3 regions of the Pseudoalteromonas sp. A41-2 genome follow, and region 2 is predicted to be linked to each of the others. Evidence: predicted binding sites of a transcription regulator. Region 2 holds the regulator's gene; each other region holds the start of a gene.

Region 1 (6,868 bases), 220 kb from region 2:
TGGTAATCAATAGCGGTTTGCCTGCTTAGCAAAACCTCTATGTCTGAAATGATTTCTTCGCGATCAATATTTCGTTTTTCGATAACGTCTGACAACACCAGATGCCCCTGACAACAAAAGTTTATTCGGTGCGCAAAAAAGAGTGCTGTTGCACCGGGAATTTCTGTCGCAATTTTACTGATAGGCCAATTTAAGTAATTCATATAACACCCCTATTTAAACATGCATTTGAAATGAATCTTTAAGAAGTTTACACGCGTTTATTAAAGATGTAAAATAGATGCATATTTAAAATTTTAGAGTCTCACTATGAATGTCACTCGTTTTACAGATTATTCACTGCGTGTTTTGATTTTTACTGCCTTACATAATGGTGAGCTTGTGACCATTAAAGAGATCGCTGAAAAATACGAAATCTCAAAAAATCACCTCATGAAAGTAGTGCAAGAGCTAAGTAATAGAGGCTATTTAATTGCGACGAGAGGAAAGAATGGCGGTATCCGCTTAAGCAAAGATCCCACCGAGATTAACATTGGTGAGTTAGTGCGCTTACAAGAGCAAGGGTCTACGTTGGTGGAATGCTTTGGTAATGACAATCAATGTGTTATCACCCCCGCCTGTCAACTTAAACAAATATTTGCACAAGCAATGGAGGCTTTTTTCCTTCATTTAGATAACTATACACTCGCAGATCTGATCACCCCAAAACACGCAAATCAGCTCTCTCAACTGCTAAAAATAGAAAACTAAACTCACATTTTGGCGCACTCAAAGGTGTAGGTATTCCTGGAGTGTCATGGCAGTGACACTCCATTTGGGTTATTGGTTTACTAATGTATCCCTCAGTGCCATCATGAGTTTATGTGCACTGCCTCCTGACATTGCTAACGGATCGAATTCGCTGGTGCCTGAGTATTTTAAATTAAGCGGTGTGGTTATTTTTGAATACGGAATATAACCCATTGACCAGTTTTCGAACTCCCTTTCGTAAATTTCGCAGTAATTCAGCATAATAATATTTCGATGCCGATTATCATTTAAGATCTTATGGTAGGTTGCATTTACCGCCTGTCGAGATCCCTCTAGGCACTGTAAAAAGTGCGAACTATTAAAACACAGCAACCCTGTTACATTCGACGCATGATTATTTTTCTGTGCTTTTTCAATGATATCCTCAATATCACTCGGCCCAAATCCTTCACAAACTTCACTCGTATAAATAAGCCTGACTAAATACATCCTGATCTCCTTCAAGGTAGATTTAAAAAGATAGTACAGATAGAGGCTTTAGCAAAAAAGTAGCAACTTGCTGTTAGAGGTTAGAGGTTAGAGGTTAGAGGTTAGAGGTTAGAGGTTAGAGGTTAGAGGTTAGAGGTTAGAGGTTAGTAGACAAGTAATTAATTTATCAATAGAAATAAAATACGCCACCCCTTAGTAACAACAAAAACTAGTAACAACAAGAACGAACATTTGTGAGTGTGATCTTACGGCTGACAGCAAAAAACGAGTCTCCTTAAACAAAAAAGCCGCCGTATTTTGCAATACGACGGCGTGTTATTTTGCGTGAGCTAAAAGCGTAAATTAGCCTTTAGAAGCACGGCTCGCACGTTTACGATCACTTTCAGTTAAGTGACGCTTACGAATACGAATATTTTCAGGTGTTACTTCTACTAACTCGTCATCATCGATAAACTCAAGCGCTTGCTCAAGTGTGTAATTCAATGGTGGTGTTAATGTTTGCGCTTCATCAGTACCTGATGCACGAACGTTCGTTAGCTGCTTACCTTTAAGTGCGTTTACTGTTAGGTCGTTATCACGGCTATGAATACCGATAACCATACCTTCGTAAACTTCTACACCGTGACCGATGAATAGCTTACCGCGCTCTTGAAGGTTGAATAATGCGTTAGTTAACGCTTTACCTGTTGCGTTAGCGATCATTACACCATTTTTACGTAGACCGATGTTACCGCCTTTATGAGGACCGTAATGATCAAACGTGTGGTACATAAGACCTGAACCTGATGTAAGCGTCATGAAATCAGTTTGGAAACCGATTAAACCACGGCTCGGCATCATAAAGTCCATACGCATACGGCCTTTACCATCTGGCGCCATGTCAGTTAGTTCACCTTTACGCAGACCAATTTGTTCCATGATAGAACCTTGGTGCTCTTCTTGACAGTCAATCGTTACTGTTTCGTACGGTTCTTCTAATACACCATCTACAGTGCGTAAGATTACTTCTGGACGAGAAACAGCAAGCTCGTAGCCTTCACGACGCATGTTTTCGATTAAGATACCTAAGTGAAGTTCACCACGGCCTGATACACGGAAGCTATCTGGGTTGTCAGTTTCTTCAACACGTAATGCAACGTTGTGAACAAGCTCAGCTTGTAAACGCTCAAGGATATTACGTGATGTTACGAACTTACCTTCTTTACCCGCAAATGGCGACGTGTTTACAGAGAACGTCATTGTTACTGTCGGCTCATCAACTGATAGCGGAGGTAACGCTTCAACGTTAGAAGGCGCACACACTGTATCAGAGATTTTTAATTCGCCGATACCTGTCACAGTTACGATATTACCCGCATAACCACGGTCTGTATCAATACGCTCAAGACCTAAGTAGCTTTGAACCGCACCAATTTTACCATTACGTTTTGTGCCATCAGCACTGATAATAGTTACTTGTTGGTTAGGCGCTACAGAACCACGCTTGATTCGGCCGATACCGATTACACCTACGTATGAGTTGTAATCAAGTTGAGAAATCTGCATTTGGAAGTCACCTTCAGGATCTGCATCCGGTGGTGATACTTCGTCAACGATCATCTTGAACATAGGTTCCATGTTGTCAGATGGTTCGTCTAAATCTAATGTTGCCCAGCCGTTGATAGCTGATGCGTAGATAACTTTAAAGTCTAACTGTTCGTCAGTTGCACCAAGGTTATCGAATAAATCAAAGATTTGATCCATAACCCAATCAGGGCGTGCACCCGGCTTATCAATTTTATTGATAACAACGATTGGCTTCAAACCTTGCGCGAACGCTTTTTGCGTTACGAAGCGCGTTTGTGGCATTGGACCTTCTTGAGCATCAACAAGTAACAATACTGAGTCAGCCATCGAAAGTACGCGTTCAACTTCACCACCGAAGTCGGCGTGTCCTGGGGTGTCTACGATATTGATGTGGTAATCATTCCAAGAGATGGCTGTGTTTTTAGCCAAAATGGTAATACCACGTTCTTTCTCAATGTCGTTTGAGTCCATCACGCGCTCTTCATTACCGCCGCGTGTTTCTAATGTGCCTGATTGCTCAAGCAGTTTATCAACCAAAGTTGTTTTACCGTGGTCAACGTGGGCGATAATCGCTATATTTCTTAACTTTTCGATGCTCATATTTTTTCTCAGAGAAATTGAATCTCATTGATCCTGCAAGATCTACGCACTCACCTGCATTTTCAACAGATGTCTAAGCATAGGATTTAAAAGGGCGCATATTATCCCTTAATAATGGCATGGATGAAAGTTTATCCAATACAATTTTATAAACTTTCTTCAGGCTTTTTATAAGTATCTGTTTTATAAATGACAATTTTATTAATTTTATCTTTAATCGAACATCAAAACTGGTAAAAAATCACCTTTTTAGCAATATTTTGGCACTAATGCACATTTCGTTTATGCTATCTAGGGTGGCTAATCGTTGTGCAAATACAACCAATAAGCATAACGCACCACAATGAACATTTTACGCACCAAAATAGTGCAAAAATAATTAACAAAATGCGCTTTATTTTATTTTTATAAGCCTAAACAAGGCGTTAAAAATTTGGCATGAAACCAGCTTACATAGAACAAAAGCAATAATGCAGCAAAAATAAAACCCAACAATTGGAGGACACATGTCACAATCGGTTTTAGATTTTATCAAAGAAAATGACGTTAAGTTCATTGATTTACGCTTTACTGATACCAAAGGTAAAGAACAGCATGTTTCTATTCCTCATCATCAAGTTGATGAAGACTTCTTTGAAGACGGCAAAATGTTTGACGGTTCTTCAATTGCTGGTTGGAAAGGTATCAACGAATCAGACATGGTATTAATGCCTGTTCCTGAGTCTGCAAAAATGGACCCATTTTCTGAAGAAGCAACTTTAATCGTACGTTGTGACGTTGTTGAGCCTTCAACACTTCAAGGTTACGAGCGTGACCCTCGCTCTGTTGCTAAACGTGCAGAAGAGTACATGCGTTCAACTGGTATCGCAGACACAGTATTATTTGGCCCAGAGCCAGAGTTCTTCCTATTTGATGACGTTAAATACAAATCAGACATGTCTGGTTCTATGTATAAAATCGACGACATCGAAGCGGCTTGGAACTCAGATAAAGATTACGAAGGTGGCAACAAAGGTCATCGTCCAGGTGTTAAAGGTGGTTACTTCCCATGTTCACCAATCGACTCATCTCACGACTGGCGTTCAGCAACGTGTTTAGTTCTTGAAGAGCTAGGCCAAGTTGTTGAAGCACACCACCACGAAGTAGCAACTGCGGGTCAAAACGAAATCGCAACACGCTTCAATACAATGGTATTAAAAGCTGACGAAATCCAAGAGATGAAATATGTTATCCATAACATGGCTCACCTTTATGGTAAAACAGCGACATTCATGCCTAAGCCGCTTGTAGGTGATAACGGTTCTGGTATGCACTGTCACCAATCTTTAGGTAAAGATGGCGTGAACATCTTCGCTGGTGACAAATACGCAGGTCTTTCTGAAGAAGCGCTTTACTACATCGGTGGTATCATCAAGCACGCTAAAGCAATCAACGCATTCGCTAACGCGTCAACTAACTCGTACAAACGTCTTGTACCAGGTTTCGAAGCGCCAGTAATGCTTGCATACTCTGCACGTAACCGCTCTGCTTCAATCCGTATCCCTGTAGTACCATCTGCAAAAGGACGTCGTATCGAAGTACGCTTCCCTGATCCAACAGCAAACCCATACTTAGCATTCTCTGCAATGCTTATGGCTGGCCTTGACGGTATTCAAAACAAGATCCACCCTGGCGATGCAATGGATAAAGACTTATACGATCTACCTGCTGAAGAAGCAGCTGAGATCCCACAAGTTGCCTCTTCACTAAGCGAAGCACTTGCTGCTTTAGATGCTGACCGTGAGTTCTTAAAAGCAGGTGGTGTATTCACTGACGACCTAATTGATGCATACATCTCACTTAAGAACAAAGAAGTTGAAAAACTTAACATGACAACTCACCCAGTTGAGTTCGAAATGTACTACAGCGTTTAATACGTCGTAGACAGTAAATAATTAATGTGTGTTCTCAAGCCCGCTTTGGCGGGCTTTTTTAATGGTAATTAGGCGTGTTCTCCTCTACAGTTTTAATTACATAAAAAAATGCAGGGTCGCAGGGTGAAAAGAACAACTTTATTGGTATTTTTGTTACTATCAGTAAGCTTTTTTAGTTATGGAACAACAAAAAAAGTGTATTCGTGGAAAGATAAAAATGGTGTTCTGGTATTTTCTGATACGCCACGCCCCGGTGCTACCGAAGTAAAGCTTAATACCCCTAACTTGACCATGCCTGCTACCGACACCAGTATTCTTGATAACACAGCCAGTGCAACACCCGTAAACTTTAAAATCGCTATTTCCTCACCTGAAGACAAAGCAACAGTCAGAGAAAACTCCGGTTCTGTTTATGTTACAACCCGTGTCATTCCTCGCTTTGCAACGGGTTTTAAAGTACAACTTTTTGTAAATGGTGCCCCCCATGGCGAACCAAGTAATAGTTCTACTTTTGCACTACGAGGCGTAAATCGAGGCGAGCACACATTACAAGCCAAACTATTTAATGCGAACAATAAACTCGTTTCGGTCAGTCCAGTTAGCACATTCTACATGCACAGAGCGTCTGTTTTTGGTGGGAATTAATTTTTTCAAACGCGCCTCGCAATGCAAAAGGATTATGCTAAGCTGCACTTAATCGTAACGCACTAAAATGGTGCAACCATGCTCAGTGATACACAATTTAACTCAGAATTGCTCGACAGCATTTGGAAAAATTTAAGTACAGCGGTTATTTTACTTAACCGTGATTTTAAACTTGTTTATGCCAATGATAGTGCCAGTGAGCTACTTGGTTTAGGGCCAAAGCGCATTCTCAACCAACCGTTTGATAACCTGTTTAACTACCACTCTATCGATCTTAAACGCATTGCTCAGTATTCACTCTTTGATGGTGTTGATTGCCACCAGCATAGAGCTGACGTGGTGTTCATCGATTCTCGCCATGCCAAACTCACAATTAGTACACGCCGAATTACCAATAAAGATGACAATTATATCTTGTTTGAATGCCGCCAGATGGACGATGAAATTCGCCACGATCAGGCCTCAAATCAAATGCATCAGTATCAAGCTGCACGTAATTTAATTCGTGGTTTAGCCCACGAAATAAAAAATCCTTTGGGGGGTATACGCGGAGCGGCGCAATTATTGCAGTATGAGGTTGATCAGCAAGAACGAGATCAATGTGCAGAACTCATTATTGAACAAGCAGACCGCTTACGTGAATTAGTCGACCGTTTACTTGGCCCGAATCAACTGCCACATAAGTCGTATGGCAATATTCACCAAGCGCTTGAGTCTGTCGTTAAATTAAGCATGCTTGATAACAATGCAAATATCACGTTAGTGAAAGACTATGACCCGAGCATACCCAGCGTATATATCGATCAGAGTAAAATTCAACAAGTGGTATTAAACATTATTCGTAATGCACAACAGGCGCTCGTTGATGGGGGAGAAATTAGAATAAAAACCCGTATCAACCATCA
Region 2 (6,868 bases):
TCGGCATCTTCACGGATAACGTCAACGATATCATCGATGGTAATACGCCCTAGTAGGTGCGCGTTATCATCTACAACGGGGGCTGAAATCCAGTTATGGCGTTCGAATAATTGTGCCACGTCGCTTTCATCCATCGATATTAAGATAGATTCACAGTCTTCATCCATCAGGTCGCGAACCACTTTATCTGAGGGATTGGTCAACAACGTCGTTAAAGATAATGCCCCTAAAAAGCAATTATGTTTATCAACGACGTATAAATCATCGGTGCCTTCAGGTAAATCGCCGCGTAAACGCAGGTAGCGTAAAACAACATCTAGTGTGACGTCTGGGCGAATGGTTACCGTATCGCTGTTCATCAAGGCACCAGCTGAGCGCTCTTGATAAGACAGGGCTTGGGTGGCTCTTTCTCTGTCTTGCGAGTCCATGGCGCCGACAACGTCTTGGTAGACTGTATCAGGTAGGCTACGAAGAACCTCACCTAAATCATCGTCGTCCATGTCTTCGGTTGCGGCAGCAATGTGCTCAGGTTCCATTTGGGCAATAATGCCTAAACGTACATCTTCTGAGAGCTCTTCTAATACGTCACCACGCACATCAGGGTCAACCAGCTGCCAAAGCATACGGCGAATTTTATGTGGGGATGATTCTAAAAGGAGTGCGGTATCACACGGTGCTGTTTTTGCTAACATGCCGCGCACTTGAACAAATTGACCACTATTGAGTGACTTGGTCACCTGTTTTAGTTGTTGTAGCGGGTAATCTTGTTCAAAGGCTTCTGGCATTGGCGTCCTTACAACTGAAAAAATAGCTTAAAATCTGACTCAGCAAATACAGCATAGTTGCTAAATTTAGTATTTGCAGGGATATCGCCGCACTGAGATAAATTTACTAAGAAAAATGTATTTTAGAGAAGCGAGCGATATAAAAGTAGGATATTTAACAGGAATTTTAAATACCCAATGCAAGTTTAACGTAAACAGTCAAGGCTTAGCAAATGCTATTCTTGTTCATGAAAGCGTTGTGCAATTAATTCGCCTATTGCATTGAGTGCTGCGTCAGCATCGGGGCCTTCACACACCACACGGACTTCTTTGCCTTGGCTGCTCTCGAGTAACATTAAGGCTAATACACTATCGCCTTCGGCTTCTTTATCGTCTTGGTAAAGCGTTATTTTAGCATCGAATTGCAGTGCAAGTTGTGCCAAAACCGTGGCTGCTCGTGCATGTAAACCTAGCTTATTTTGGATTAAAAAAGTGTCTTCAGCATGCATCGTCGTTGCCTATTGGGTATCTTGCTCGCGGTGGCGTATTTTCACGTTTGCGTGACTTTTCGAAAAGCTCTCACCAATGGTTTGCGCTAAGTAAACCGAGCGATGTTGTCCACCTGTGCAGCCAATCGCAATGGTTAAATAACTGCGATTATTTCGCTCTAAGTGAGGAAGCCATGTTTGTACAAAGGTTTGAATTTGCCATGTAAACTTTTGCACTATGCTGTGACTAGCAAGGTAATCTTTTACTGGTTGGTCTAAGCCTGTCAGTGGTTTTAGATCCGGTTCCCAGTGTGGATTCGGTAAAAAGCGAGCATCAAATACGTAATCAGCTTCTTTTGGAATACCGTGCTTAAAGCCAAACGACATAAAAGTAATAATGAGCTTTTTGTCTTTTTTACCCAGTATTTTTTCGCGAATAGATTCGGCAAGCTGATGTACGCTGAGATCGGTCGTATCAATCATAAAATCGGCACGGGTGATCAAAACATCCAGTAATACTTTTTCTTGTTTAATCGCTAAATCAAGCGGCAGCGAGTCAATCGATAATGGGTGTAAGCGGCGAGTTTCAGAGAACCGTTTGATCAGTGTTTGATCATCACTATCTAAATAAAACAACGTGGGTTTTGCAAAGCCCGGTAAATACTCAAGAATATCGTTAAATTCTTGCTGTTCTTTCGGCAGGTTACGCACATCGATACTTACAGCAATTTTGTCGTAATTATCTGACACACTGCGTACTAACGAAGGAAGTAGGTTTACAGGAATATTATCAACGCAGTAATAGCCTAAGTCTTCAAGTACTCGTAAAGCGACCGATTTACCTGAACCAGAGCGACCGCTGATAATAATTAATTCCATTTATGCCTCTGATGCAATGACTTTAAACAGATCACTATCTGTTTTAGCACTGCGTAGCTGTTTACAAAATTCTTTGTCTTTAAGTCTATCAGCAATTGTTGATAAGGTCTTTAGATGAAGTTGACAGTCACCATCTGGTACGATGAGTGCGACAAAAATATCCACTGGACGATTATCAATTGCGTCAAAATTTATAGGTGACTCACTCACAATTACAAATGCGTGTGGCTGATCTGCACCGCTCATACGACCATGTGGAATCGCAATACCTCGGCCAATACCTGTGCTGCCCAATTTTTCTCTGTTCAATAGGGCATTGAGTATATCTTGCTGAGATAAATGAGGGAGCTGCTCATGAGCCAGTTCGCTGATAAATTCGAGAATTCTTTTTTTGCTATTAAAAAGGACCGCAGCTTTGCTGCAGTCCTGGTTAGTAAGTGAACTAAGTTTCATAATTTAGTGTCGAGCTAATTTCTCTTTGTGTTTAATTACTTGACGATCAAGTTTATCGATTAACGAGTCGATGGCTGCATACATATCTTGGTGTTCAGTAGAGGCAAATAACTCGCCTCCGTTTACATGTAAAGTTGCTTCTGCTTTTTGGCTTAGTTTTTCTACATCTAGAATGACATGAACATTATTAATGTGGTCAAAATGCCTTTCTAGTTTCGCAAACTTGGTGTTTACATAGTCTCTTAATGAATCTGTGATTTCTACATGACGACCAGTTAAATTTAGTTGCATAAGCATTTTCCTTCTATGTAAAACGTCTAAATCAGACTCTTACGCTGATTCGACGGAGGTATTGCTAGAGACTCTCGATATTTTGCTATTGTCCGTCTAGCTACTTTAATTCCTTGCTCAGCCAATATATCTGCAATTTTGCTATCACTCAATGGTTTAGCTGTGTTTTCTGCGGCGATTAGCTTTTTGATTAAAGCGCGAATTGCCGTAGATGAACACTCACCCCCATTTTCAGTGCTTACATGGCTGGAGAAGAAATATTTCAACTCAAAAATTCCCCGCGGGGTATGCATGTATTTTTGTGTTGTTACTCGCGAAATTGTTGATTCATGCATTTCGACCATTTCTGCGACATCATTTAATACCATGGGTTTCATGGCCTCAGGACCATGTTCAAAGAAAGCCTGTTGTTGTTGAACAATACAGTTAGTCACTTTTAATAACGTGTCATTACGGCTTTCTAAGCTTTTAATAAACCATTTTGCTTCTTGTAAATGAGAGCGAATAAATTGGCTATCACTGCTTGATTTTACAGAACGTGACATCGCCGCATAGTGGCTATTCACTCTGATTTTCGGCATGCAGTCTGGGTTTAGTTCAACTACCCAACGGCCTTTTATTTTTTTTACGGATACATCGGGTATCACGTATTCAGATTCTTCTCTAACAATGGTATCCGCAGGCTTTGGATTTAAGCTGTGGATCAATGTCATGACTTCTTTCAGCTCACTTTCTTTAAGCTTAGTCTTTTTCATCAAAGTGCGATAGTCACGACTCGCTAATAATTCAATATGTTCTGATAACACCATTTTAGTTTCAGCTAAATAGGGGGTGTCAGCATCGAATTGGCGTAATTGAATACACAAACATTCTTGTAAACTACGTGCGCCAATACCGACAGGATCGAATAATTGGATTCTTTTTAAGACAGCTTCGACTTCATCAAGTTCGATTTCTTCTTCATCGTTATTTTGATTGAAGCTTTCAACAATGTCTTCGCAGCTTACGGTTAAAATACCCGAATCATCAATTGCCTCAACAATCGCAACGGCAATCGCTTCGTCTGTTGGGCTGAATGGAGTCAGTTGTAACTGCCACATTAGGTATTCGTGGAGAGTTTCGGTTGATGCGCCTTGGTAAATTGATTCATCTTCAGGCATTGGACCTGAGGAACTTGATGGGGCAGCACTCATGTACTCATCCCACGTAACATCCATTGCTAAGTCGTCACTTACGGTGTCTTTGTTGAGGGCATCACTGCTTTCTTGCTCGTACTCGCTCGCAGCTTCGTCAGCCGACGCGCTTAGTTGGGTATCGTCAGATTCGGCTTTCTGCTCGTTCTTGCCAATACTCTCTTCTGCATAATCTGCTTCTTCAACTTCAAGCAAAGGGTTAGAGTCTAACGCTTCTTGAATTTCTTGCTGGAGATCCAATGTACTGAGCTGCAACAAACGGATAGCCTGTTGCAGTTGTGGAGTCATTGTAAGTTGCTGGCCCATGCGCAGCTGTAATGATTGCCTCATGTATCCCTAACAATCCTTTTTAGTCTTATCAAACAATAGAACGATGCCGTTAACTATTTATTTGATTTATTGTCATTGTTATAAGTCTAGCAGATGCTCTAGTCGGTGGCGTATTTAAAGCCTGAATTGCTCGCCTAGATACACATCGCGTACAGTTTGGTCGGCTAACACATGTTCAGGTGTACCTGATGCAATTAGCTCCCCATGAGAAACAATGTAGGCTTTTTCACAAACATCAAGGGTTTCTCTCACATTGTGGTCAGTAATTAATACACCAATACCACGATTTTTTAAGTGCTCAATAATTTTCTTTATATCTAACACTGAAATAGGATCAACACCAGCAAAAGGCTCATCGAGCAAAATAAATTTAGGGTCAGCGGCCAGTGCACGTGCTATTTCAACACGACGGCGTTCACCCCCTGACAATGCCATACCTTGGCTGTCACGAATGTGTTGAATGCTAAATTCATCAAGTAAACTGTTAAGTGTTTCTTCGCGGCCTTGTTTATTGAGATCTTTACGGGTCTCTAAAATGGCCATTAAGTTTTGATAAACAGTCAGTTTTCTAAAAATCGATGATTCTTGTGGCAAATAGCCAATACCTAAGCGAGCGCGGCTGTGCATTGGCAATAAGGTGATGTCGTTATCATCAATGCTTATTTTACCTTTGTCACTGGGCACTAATCCCACAATCATGTAAAAGGTGGTTGTTTTACCTGCGCCATTTGGCCCAAGTAAACCGACAATGCTGCCAGCTTCTACCTCAAGGCCTACATTTTTTACAACTTGGCGACCCTTATAGCTTTTAGCTAATAGCTCTGCTTTTAGTGTGCTCATGGCTGGCCTTCATCGTTCTTTTTGTTATCAACAGGCACTAAAATAGTGTGTACACGATCGGTCGAGTTTTCATCTTTCTCGGCACTTATCAGTTGCTGTTCCATATCGTATGTAATGCTCTTGGCACTGACTTTTTGGCCTGCTTGAGTCACTTGTGCATTGCCAACGAGTGTTAATAAGCGTTTAGCAACATCGTATCGAACTTCTTCAGCACTGGCGCTCATAATAGTGCCGTCAGCTTGTTTTTCTTCAAAGTAAGCGGGCTTTCCTGTGGCAATAATTAATTCAACCGTGCCTTCAACTTCACCTGCATGTGCTTCGAGTCGATCCGCTGTAATACGACGGTTACCATGTATGATCTCGACATTATCTTCGAAGATACCAATGCCATTTTTTAGCTGACCTTCTTGGCGATCAGAGCTAATGCTGATTGGTGTGCCAGCCTGCTCAGCAGCTGCGCCAGAAAACGCAATCAATAAGCTTGGGATCAGGAGTAATTTCTTAAGTTTATTGGTCATAGTATATGGTTCGTGTATGGTTAGTTAACTCAACAATTTCGGCTTTTAAATCGGCTTTTAAACCTTTACCGGTAATTTTTAAATTCGGCCCTGTCAGCGTGACAGGTTGCTTAGAAAACATGGTCATTTTGTCAATGTCGATGTTAATGTTCTCAGCTTTAATATCTTCGATCATGCCATTATGGGTAAGGTTTTTAGCAACCACATCCCCTTCGAATACAAGCTGATCGTTTTCATATAACGTGGCTTCTTTGGCTTTTACTTGCCAAACTTGCTGATCACCGTAAATGGTGAAAATGGGTTGCTCAAAAAAGGTAAACCCGAGCTGTTGATACAGCTCCATTTTAGCTGCGGCCACTTTATGACTGATTTTACCTTGATCATCATAGGCTGTTTGCTTTAATGCGATTGCGGTGTAATCAGGTGTAGCGATAATCTCGTCTTCACTGAGCACTGTGTTTGTCGGTTGATTAAAGTACGGATACCATAACCAAACCATGCTACAAACAAAAACAATACTTAGTAAAATACGGGCTATATTCATGCGCTCGTTCCATCGCTAGTTAGCGGTTTGCCATTTTCTAGCATTAATAAATCAGTTAGTTCACGCACAGCTCCAAAGCCACCAGGTAACAGGGTGGTGTAATGAGCCAGTTTTTTGATTAATGGATGAGCATCATTAACAGCAACGGCAAATCCGACTTTTTCCATAACCGGTAAGTCTGGACCATCGTCACCAATATAGGCAATTTGCTCATCTGTTAAGCTAAGTTTATCTTTTAACTCTTGATAAGCAATGAGCTTATTCTCTTGGCCCTGATAAATATGTTGTACCGTAAGGCTAGTCATTCGCTGCTGAACTATTTGTGAATGGCGTCCCGTGATTACGGCCACCTGAAAACCACTATTGATAAGGGCTTTAATGCCGAATCCATCTTTTGTATTGAAAGCTTTAAGCTCTTCGCCTTGATTGCCCAAATAAATACGGCCATCTGAAAAAACACCATCAATATCACAAATAAGCAGTTTTATTTTTTGAGCACGTTGACTCACGTCTGTGCTTACTGGTTGGTAAAGCTCAGCAAATGTCATGCTTAAAGTACTCCTGCTTT
Region 3 (6,868 bases), 880 kb from region 2:
GATAACAATCGCAGGCAACCTTAAAGATATGTTTAAAGCGGTTGTCGGGCTGGGTGGCGATATTGAGCGTCGTGGCGGGATTCAAACGGGCTCAGTGCTAATTGAACAAATGCAGATAGCAGGAAGCTAACACGCAACGAAGCATCATAAAGCCTCACTTAATAAAGTGGGGCTTTTTTATTAAAAAATGCTTTACCTCAACTAAACTTTAGGTTTTATCGTACTGGCAGTTTCATAATTTAAAAGGAAATTCGCTATGCATTTAGAACACATAAACCTAGTCGTAAGTAATGTTGACGCCATGCTGCATTTTTATAAAGCCGCGTTCCCTCATTGGCGAGTAAGAAGCCAAGGCGACAGCACCTGGTCTGGAAAGCCGCGTAAATGGCTGCACTTTGGTGATGATTACCAGTACATCGCATTCAGCGATAATGGTGAAGATGAAAATCGCGATTTATCGGGCCATCAAGTGGGCCTTGCTCACTTTGCTTATGTGACACACGATATTAATGCCGTGATTGAACGCCTTGTAGATGCAGGCTACGAAGTGGATAAATTAGGCCCTGAAAACCCTTACCGAAAAAACGTGTATTTTATTGACCCCGCAGGCTTTGAAGTCGAGTTTGTCGAATATTTCAGTGACATCCCAAGTGAAAGAAATAACGATCTTTAGTGATGAAAAAACGAGAGCGAAGTACGAGCGAAATAAGTAACGAGTAACGAGTAACGAGTGACGAATTACGAGATGCGAGCTAAACCGTGAAGGGTGTTTAATGTCGCTGAAAAGGTTCGCTTTTTCGGCGTTAAAACGCCTCCCACGAGTGTAGTGTGTATCTTTTGTAGGAGGGGCTTTAGCCGTGAAAGGGTGTAAGCAACGAGTTACGAAAGGCGAGATACGAGCTAAACCGTGAAGGTTGTTTAATGTCGCTGAACAGGTCTGCTTTTTCGGCGTTAAAACGCCTCCCACGAGTGTAGTGTGTATCTTTTGTAGGAGGCTTTAGCCGTGAAAGGGTGTAGGCAACGAGTGACGAAAAGCGAGATGCGAGCTAGTACAGCTATACCGAGCTGGTTATTTAATATCGCTGAATGGGTTTGCTTTTTCGGCGTTAAAACGCCTCCCACGAGTGTAGTGTGTATCTTTTGTAGGAGGCTTTAGCCGTGAAAGGGTGTAAGCAACGAGTGACGAAAAGCGAGATGCGAGCTAGTACAGCTAAATCGAGATGGTTGTTAATACCGCTGAAAAGGTTCGCTTTTTCGGCGTTAAAACGCCTCCCACGTGTGTAATGTATATCACTTGTAGGAAGGGCTTTAGCCGTGAAAGGGTTGTAAGCAACGAAGTACGAAAAGCGAGATGCGAGCTTGTACAGCTAAATCGAGATGGTTGTTAATACCGCTTAAAAGGTTTGCTTTTTCGACATTAAAACGCCTCCCTCGTGTGTGATGTGTGTCACTTGTAGGAGGGGCTTTAGCCGTGAAAGGGTGTAAGCAACGAGTTACGAAAGGCGAGATACGAGCTAAACCGTGAAGGTTGTTTAATGTCGCTGAACAGGTTTGCTTTTTCGGCGTTAAAACGCCTCCCACGAGTGAAGTGTGCATCACTTGTAGGAAGGGCTTTAGCCGTGAAAGAGTTATAAGCAACGAGCTGCGAGATGCGAGCTTGTATAGTTAAAACGCCTCCCACATGTAGTGTATATCACTTGTAGGAGGGGCTTTAGCCGTGAATTTTATAAAAGACGTTGCTGTGCAAACGTGCCATGTAAACATAACGCCTACGGTTTAATGTAGGCGTGAAATTTATTGTGCGCGAAGGGGTTTCGCAACTCGCATTTCGTTATTGCACTCTATTCATTTCTTTCCAGCTGGCTTTTAGGCTGTTGGCAAAGCTGATGAACTTTTCTTTCATGGTGCGTTTGACTTTAATCTCTACTGAGCCTAGCCAAACATTACCTTCAATCGTAATTGTGGGGCCTTGCCCTTTATTGAGTGCAACCGATTTATTTTCAACGCTACCTACCACACTAAACAGCTTTGACACTACATTTACATGTTCTGGCACGTAGATTTCGTCGCTGCCTAAAATACAGTTTACGTAGATGGTGACATGCTGGTGCTGAAAAACGGCTTCACTAAAGTCTAATTCAATTGAGCCTAAACAGTTCGTTAGGTGAATTTCTTTCGGGACTAGCCATTGGCCGCTGCGCTCGTTGGAACCTAAAATACTGCGTAGTTGCAGGCTTTCTGCATCGCTACCATGTGCATAGTGAGGCTTAAACTGCACGTGTTTATGTGACTTGTAGTCAATATCTGCTGTTAACTCTAAGTCAGCAACCAGCTCAATTAACACCTCATTGCTGGTGGCTTCCATTGCTTGGTCTAGTCTTCGTTCAAATGCTTCTGCTGAAATAACTGCATGACTGTAGTTATAGATAAGTTGATCGATTACTTCTTCTCTTACTTGCTCGATGGGGCGATCTTCGAGTTTGACGGCCATGATAATTCCCTGTTGAGTTTTAAAGTTATGTTAATCACAAAGCAAAGTGTAGGCCAAAAATTATTTTATTAATATTCATTGGTTTATGTTTTTTGGTGTGGGCTTTCATTCGTTAAATTAACCATAGATTAATAAGATTGACAATTAATTAGTCATTTTTGTAACAGAGTGAACTTCTTACCGAATTGTCTGTAAATAATTACCGAAACGAATATAAACCATGGCTGAATATAGATTTAACTTATTGAATAATATTAAAATAAAAGTTGGCATCGTATTCGCATTAGTTATCTCGTCTTTAATCAAAAGGAGAAAGATTATGAATACATTCAACAAGACTATGATTGCTGCGTTAGTAATTGGTGCAACAAGTATGAGTGCTCAGGCAAGCAACTGGGAGAATGAAAGTAAAGATGCTTGGATTGATGGTAAGGCAGAAACTGTGCTTCTTATGAACACTAACCTAAATAATTTTGATATCAACACAGACGTAAAAAACGGCAAAGTTGTATTAACCGGTAAAGTTGATAGTGAACTAGACAAAGAGTTAGCTGAAGAGCTTGTACTTAGCCTAGACGGTGTAACTGCTGTTGATAACAAATTAACGGTTGTGAAAAACATGAAGTCTAAGGCAGCGAGTGCAGATAAAGGTGACTCAGTAGAAAGTGACTTAACTGATGCGAAGATCAGTACAGTGATCACCACACGTTATTTATTTAACTCTGAAGTAGGCGGCACTGATATTGATGTCGATACAGATAAAGGCGTTGTTACATTAAAAGGTACGGTTAAGTCAGATGCAGAAAAGCAATTAGCAGTGAGCATTGCTGAAAATGCTGAAGATGTGCGTAAAGTCATCGATGAACTTAAGATTGTTGCTGAATAATAGCACGCCCTATAGCCCAGCTTTGGCTGGGCTTATCTTTTTCAAGGAGTGAGTTATGGATTTAATACGCATTATTTTCTCGGTTTTAATTCCGCCTCTTGGCGTATTTTTACAGGTAGGTTTAGGGGCACAATTCTGGATTAATATTATTTTAACCTTATTAGGGTACATTCCAGGTTTGATTCATGCTGTGTATATTATCGGTAAGCGATAATAATCACGGTTCAAAGGAATGAGTGTACGGCAAGGAAATGCACACGTAATAATGGATGACAACACTGCAAGGAGATTTACAGTATGGAAAATGTAACACAGCACAAAGGACAGCAAGGAAGTAACAAGGCGTTATGGACAACCGCACAATGGCAACGCTTTATGGATAAAGTGAAAGGATAAACACCAAGGATTTTGGTTTAGGCTAGGAGCCAAATATGGATGAAGCTAGCGTAAGGAGGTGACAAAATGGAACAAGTACAAGCGCAATTATTACACGGACTGAACAACAAGGGAGTTGCTACATGGAATGAGCAACAGTGGCAACTATTTATGGAACTTACTAAAGCGGTTACGCCACAGGTAACAAGGAAGGCTGACGATAAAAACCCGATGTCATCTTCAGGTGACATCGGGTTTTTAATTACATCTGCAATCTATCTCAATACCAATTCAAATCAGTGTGAATGATTTAGACCTGTCGTTTGCAGCGTTAAAAATTTCTTATTAACGACTGCATGGTGCCTGATTTGTTACTTATAATAAGTAGCAAGAACACACACCTAGAACAATTCAATGACTAATCACAACTTAAATTGATTAACTGTTTTATTAAGTGAAATAGCTAGCTCATTGAGATCGCGTGCTTCGTCTGCTAACTCATGTGCATGATCTGCTGTACTATTAACTAAATGGTTAATTGCCGCGAGGCTATTGTTAATGTCCTCAGCAACCACCGTTTGTTGCTCAGTTGAGGTCGCAATTTGATGACTCTGGTCTTGTACATTCGTCACTGAGCCTGCAATATCTTGCAGAGCTTGCAGTACAATTTGAGTTTGCTCTACAGAGCCTTCTGCACGCTCTTGACCCTGCTGCATCATGGTGGATGCTTTTTGAGCTATTTGCTGTAAACGCGTGATCATATTACGAATATCATCGGTCGACTCTTGTGTACGACTTGCCAGTGAGCGTACCTCATCAGCAACCACCGCAAAGCCTCGCCCTTGCTCACCTGCACGCGCCGCTTCAATGGCTGCATTGAGTGCCAGTAAATTGGTTTGTTCTGCAATTGAGTTGATTACATCGACAACAGCGCCAATATTGCCGCTTTCTTGCTCAAGCCCAGCAACAACTTTAGATGCCTCACCGATGTGGCTGGCAAGTGCGGTCATCACCGATTGCGCCTGCGTTGAACGCTTGGTGCCATCGGCTGTAATGCTTTGCACTTCTTCGGCTGCATTGTTGGTGTGTTGCGCATTTCGCGAAATTTCGAGTACCGTAGAGGCCATTTCTGTTACTGCGGCGCTAACACTGTCAACTTGTTGTTTTTCTTGCTGAATTTCGTCGTTGGTTTTTTTGGAGACGATTTTAAGCTGTGAAGCCGCTTGGCTTAACTGCTCAGCTTGGGCTGCTGTATTAAGCATCATGGCGCGTAATTTATCGATAAAGGTATTCATGTGGTGAGCGAGCTGACCAACTTCATCTTGACTCTTTATTTCGATTTTTTGGGTTAAATCACCATCACCTGAAGCAATATCACGCATGATATAAGTAAGTTTTGTCAGTGGTTTAGTGATCATTTGCGTAGCCCAGAAGATCATCGCAATAATAATCGCTAAAATGATGATCACAGAGGTCGTTGTTGTCATGACTGCATCATGTACTGGCTCTTCGATCATGCTGGTTGGTATTAAAATACCCACATACCAATCAAGGTATGGGCTTTCTAATTCAAGGCGGTTGTATACAACGTAATATTGCTCGCCTTTTAGGGTGACAAAACCACTGCCGTCTTTGTTGCTTTTCATGGTGCGGTTTAATTCGCTGAAGCCTGATGTGTCACTAAATTGTTTTTCGAGGGCATCAAGACCTTCTTTGCCGTTTGGACCTTCGTCTGTCACAGACAGTTTATGGCCGGTGCGCTTAGATAAGTGAACCACCTTTTGGTTGCCATCAAGTAAAAAGCCAAACCCTTGTCCGTTAAAGCGAATATCTTCAACCATGTCGTTGATATTGTTAAGTTGTAAATCAACCCCCCCAAAACCAACCAGTTTGTTTTGTTTATTATAAACAGGTTGCTGTACTACAGCTGAGGCGTTGCCTGTGGTTAAATCAACAGAAATAGGACCAACATACAATTTGTTGATCTTTAAGGCATCTTGCCACCAGCCACGTTTATAAGCGTAATAAGGCTGGCCATTGTAGTGGGTGGTGCGTTCGTTTTCTTTAAAGTACTCACCAGTTGTCGCCGATGCGAAGAAGGCAGATAAAATATTGTCGTCGTTGCCACTAATACGCACAAAGTCTTGGTTAACGCTGTCGTATCCGGGTTGGTTCTCAAGGCTTTGATCGCGCTTGTTCCAATTATCAAACCAATTTACTAAGTGCGGGTTGGTCACAAAGGTTTCAACTACTTTACCGTATTTGGCAAAGTAACTTTGCATTGAAAGCCGCTCACTTTGTAAGTAGCTATCCGCTTCGCGTTGGATAGCCTGACGTGATAGGTCAGCAATATGGCTCACAAAAAAACTAGACGCGATGATAAGTAATACACTTATCGTTCCGCCGATGAGTAATAATATTTTTTTACGTAAAGAAAGGTTATTTAACATAGGTGCACGTGTTTTTATTATCGGGTAGAGTTAGTTATCTAATCATATTTGCACCTAAATCGCTACATTGCATAGTGAAGCTTATTAATAAAATATTACATATAGATAAGGCGATATTATTAAATGGTTAATTTTGATAATAAAATAGTTGTACTTGGTGCTGGGTGGCTTGGTCAGGCACTTTGCTTTGAAGCCAAAAAATTACAGTGGGATGTGCAAGGCACACATCGAAGTAGTGAACATCAATTTGATTTTCATAGACAATTCTTACTTGAGCAGGGAAAAGTTAAGCATGATGTTAGCCTTGAAAATGCATGGTGGGTATGTGCTATTCCTCCACGTAGTAGGCAACAGCAAAGTAATTATTTAGAGACCTTAAATGCAGGACTGGCTCTTGCCGATTCATTGCATTGCAAAGGCTTTATTTTGTGCTCGTCAACAGGGGTTTATGCTAATGATAATGGGCTTTACAACGAAGCAAGTATTATTGAGTGTCAAACAGACCGTCAGCAACAGCTATACGATGCAGAGCAAGCCGTATTAAAAGCAGGTGGAAAAGTATTACGTTTGGCTGGTTTAGTTGGTCCACAACGGGAGCCGGGACAATTTGTGGCAGGTAAAGAGTTGTCTAGCTCAAGTGAGCAAATCGTTAATATGGTTCATCAG

Evidence for each region. The regulator sigma-54, encoded in region 2, starts transcription at its own class of promoters, with help from an activator protein. The targets are predictions, from matches to a motif close to GTTGGCACGNNNNTNGNNT.
Region 1: a site for sigma-54 is predicted at 3,838-3,856, ahead of glnA (glutamate--ammonia ligase). Genes of this name have one in related genera too.
Region 3: a site for sigma-54 is predicted at 2,531-2,549, ahead of IT970_RS14150 (LiaF domain-containing protein). Genes of this name have one in related genera too.

The regions. Positions count from the first base shown of each region.
Region 1 is NZ_CP065231.1:224,258-231,125, reverse strand. Features, by position in the region: gene IT970_RS01130 (DUF542 domain-containing protein) at 1-203, opposite strand, end outside; gene IT970_RS01125 (RrF2 family transcriptional regulator) at 310-750, shown strand; gene IT970_RS01120 (BLUF domain-containing protein) at 820-1,239, opposite strand; gene typA (translational GTPase TypA) at 1,582-3,405, opposite strand; gene glnA (glutamate--ammonia ligase) at 3,912-5,318, shown strand; gene IT970_RS01105 (DUF4124 domain-containing protein) at 5,442-5,963, shown strand; gene glnL (nitrogen regulation protein NR(II)) at 6,042-6,868, shown strand, end outside.
Region 2 is NZ_CP065231.1:446,896-453,763, forward strand. Features, by position in the region: gene mgtE (magnesium transporter) at 1-785, opposite strand, end outside; gene IT970_RS02155 (HPr family phosphocarrier protein) at 1,001-1,273, opposite strand; gene rapZ (RNase adapter RapZ) at 1,283-2,131, opposite strand; gene ptsN (PTS IIA-like nitrogen regulatory protein PtsN) at 2,132-2,584, opposite strand; gene hpf (ribosome hibernation promoting factor) at 2,588-2,875, opposite strand; gene IT970_RS02175 (RNA polymerase factor sigma-54) at 2,902-4,398, opposite strand; gene lptB (LPS export ABC transporter ATP-binding protein) at 4,513-5,238, opposite strand; gene lptA (lipopolysaccharide transport periplasmic protein LptA) at 5,235-5,756, opposite strand; gene lptC (LPS export ABC transporter periplasmic protein LptC) at 5,746-6,300, opposite strand; gene kdsC (3-deoxy-manno-octulosonate-8-phosphatase KdsC) at 6,297-6,848, opposite strand; gene IT970_RS02200 (KpsF/GutQ family sugar-phosphate isomerase) at 6,851-6,868, opposite strand, start outside.
Region 3 is NZ_CP065231.1:3,131,840-3,138,707, reverse strand. Features, by position in the region: gene pmbA (metalloprotease PmbA) at 1-130, shown strand, start outside; gene IT970_RS14155 (VOC family protein) at 257-673, shown strand; gene IT970_RS14150 (LiaF domain-containing protein) at 1,832-2,491, opposite strand; gene IT970_RS14145 (BON domain-containing protein) at 2,811-3,377, shown strand; gene IT970_RS14140 (YqaE/Pmp3 family membrane protein) at 3,433-3,591, shown strand; gene IT970_RS14135 (hypothetical protein) at 3,840-4,061, shown strand; gene IT970_RS14130 (methyl-accepting chemotaxis protein) at 4,175-6,202, opposite strand; gene IT970_RS14125 (NADP-binding protein) at 6,326-6,868, shown strand, end outside.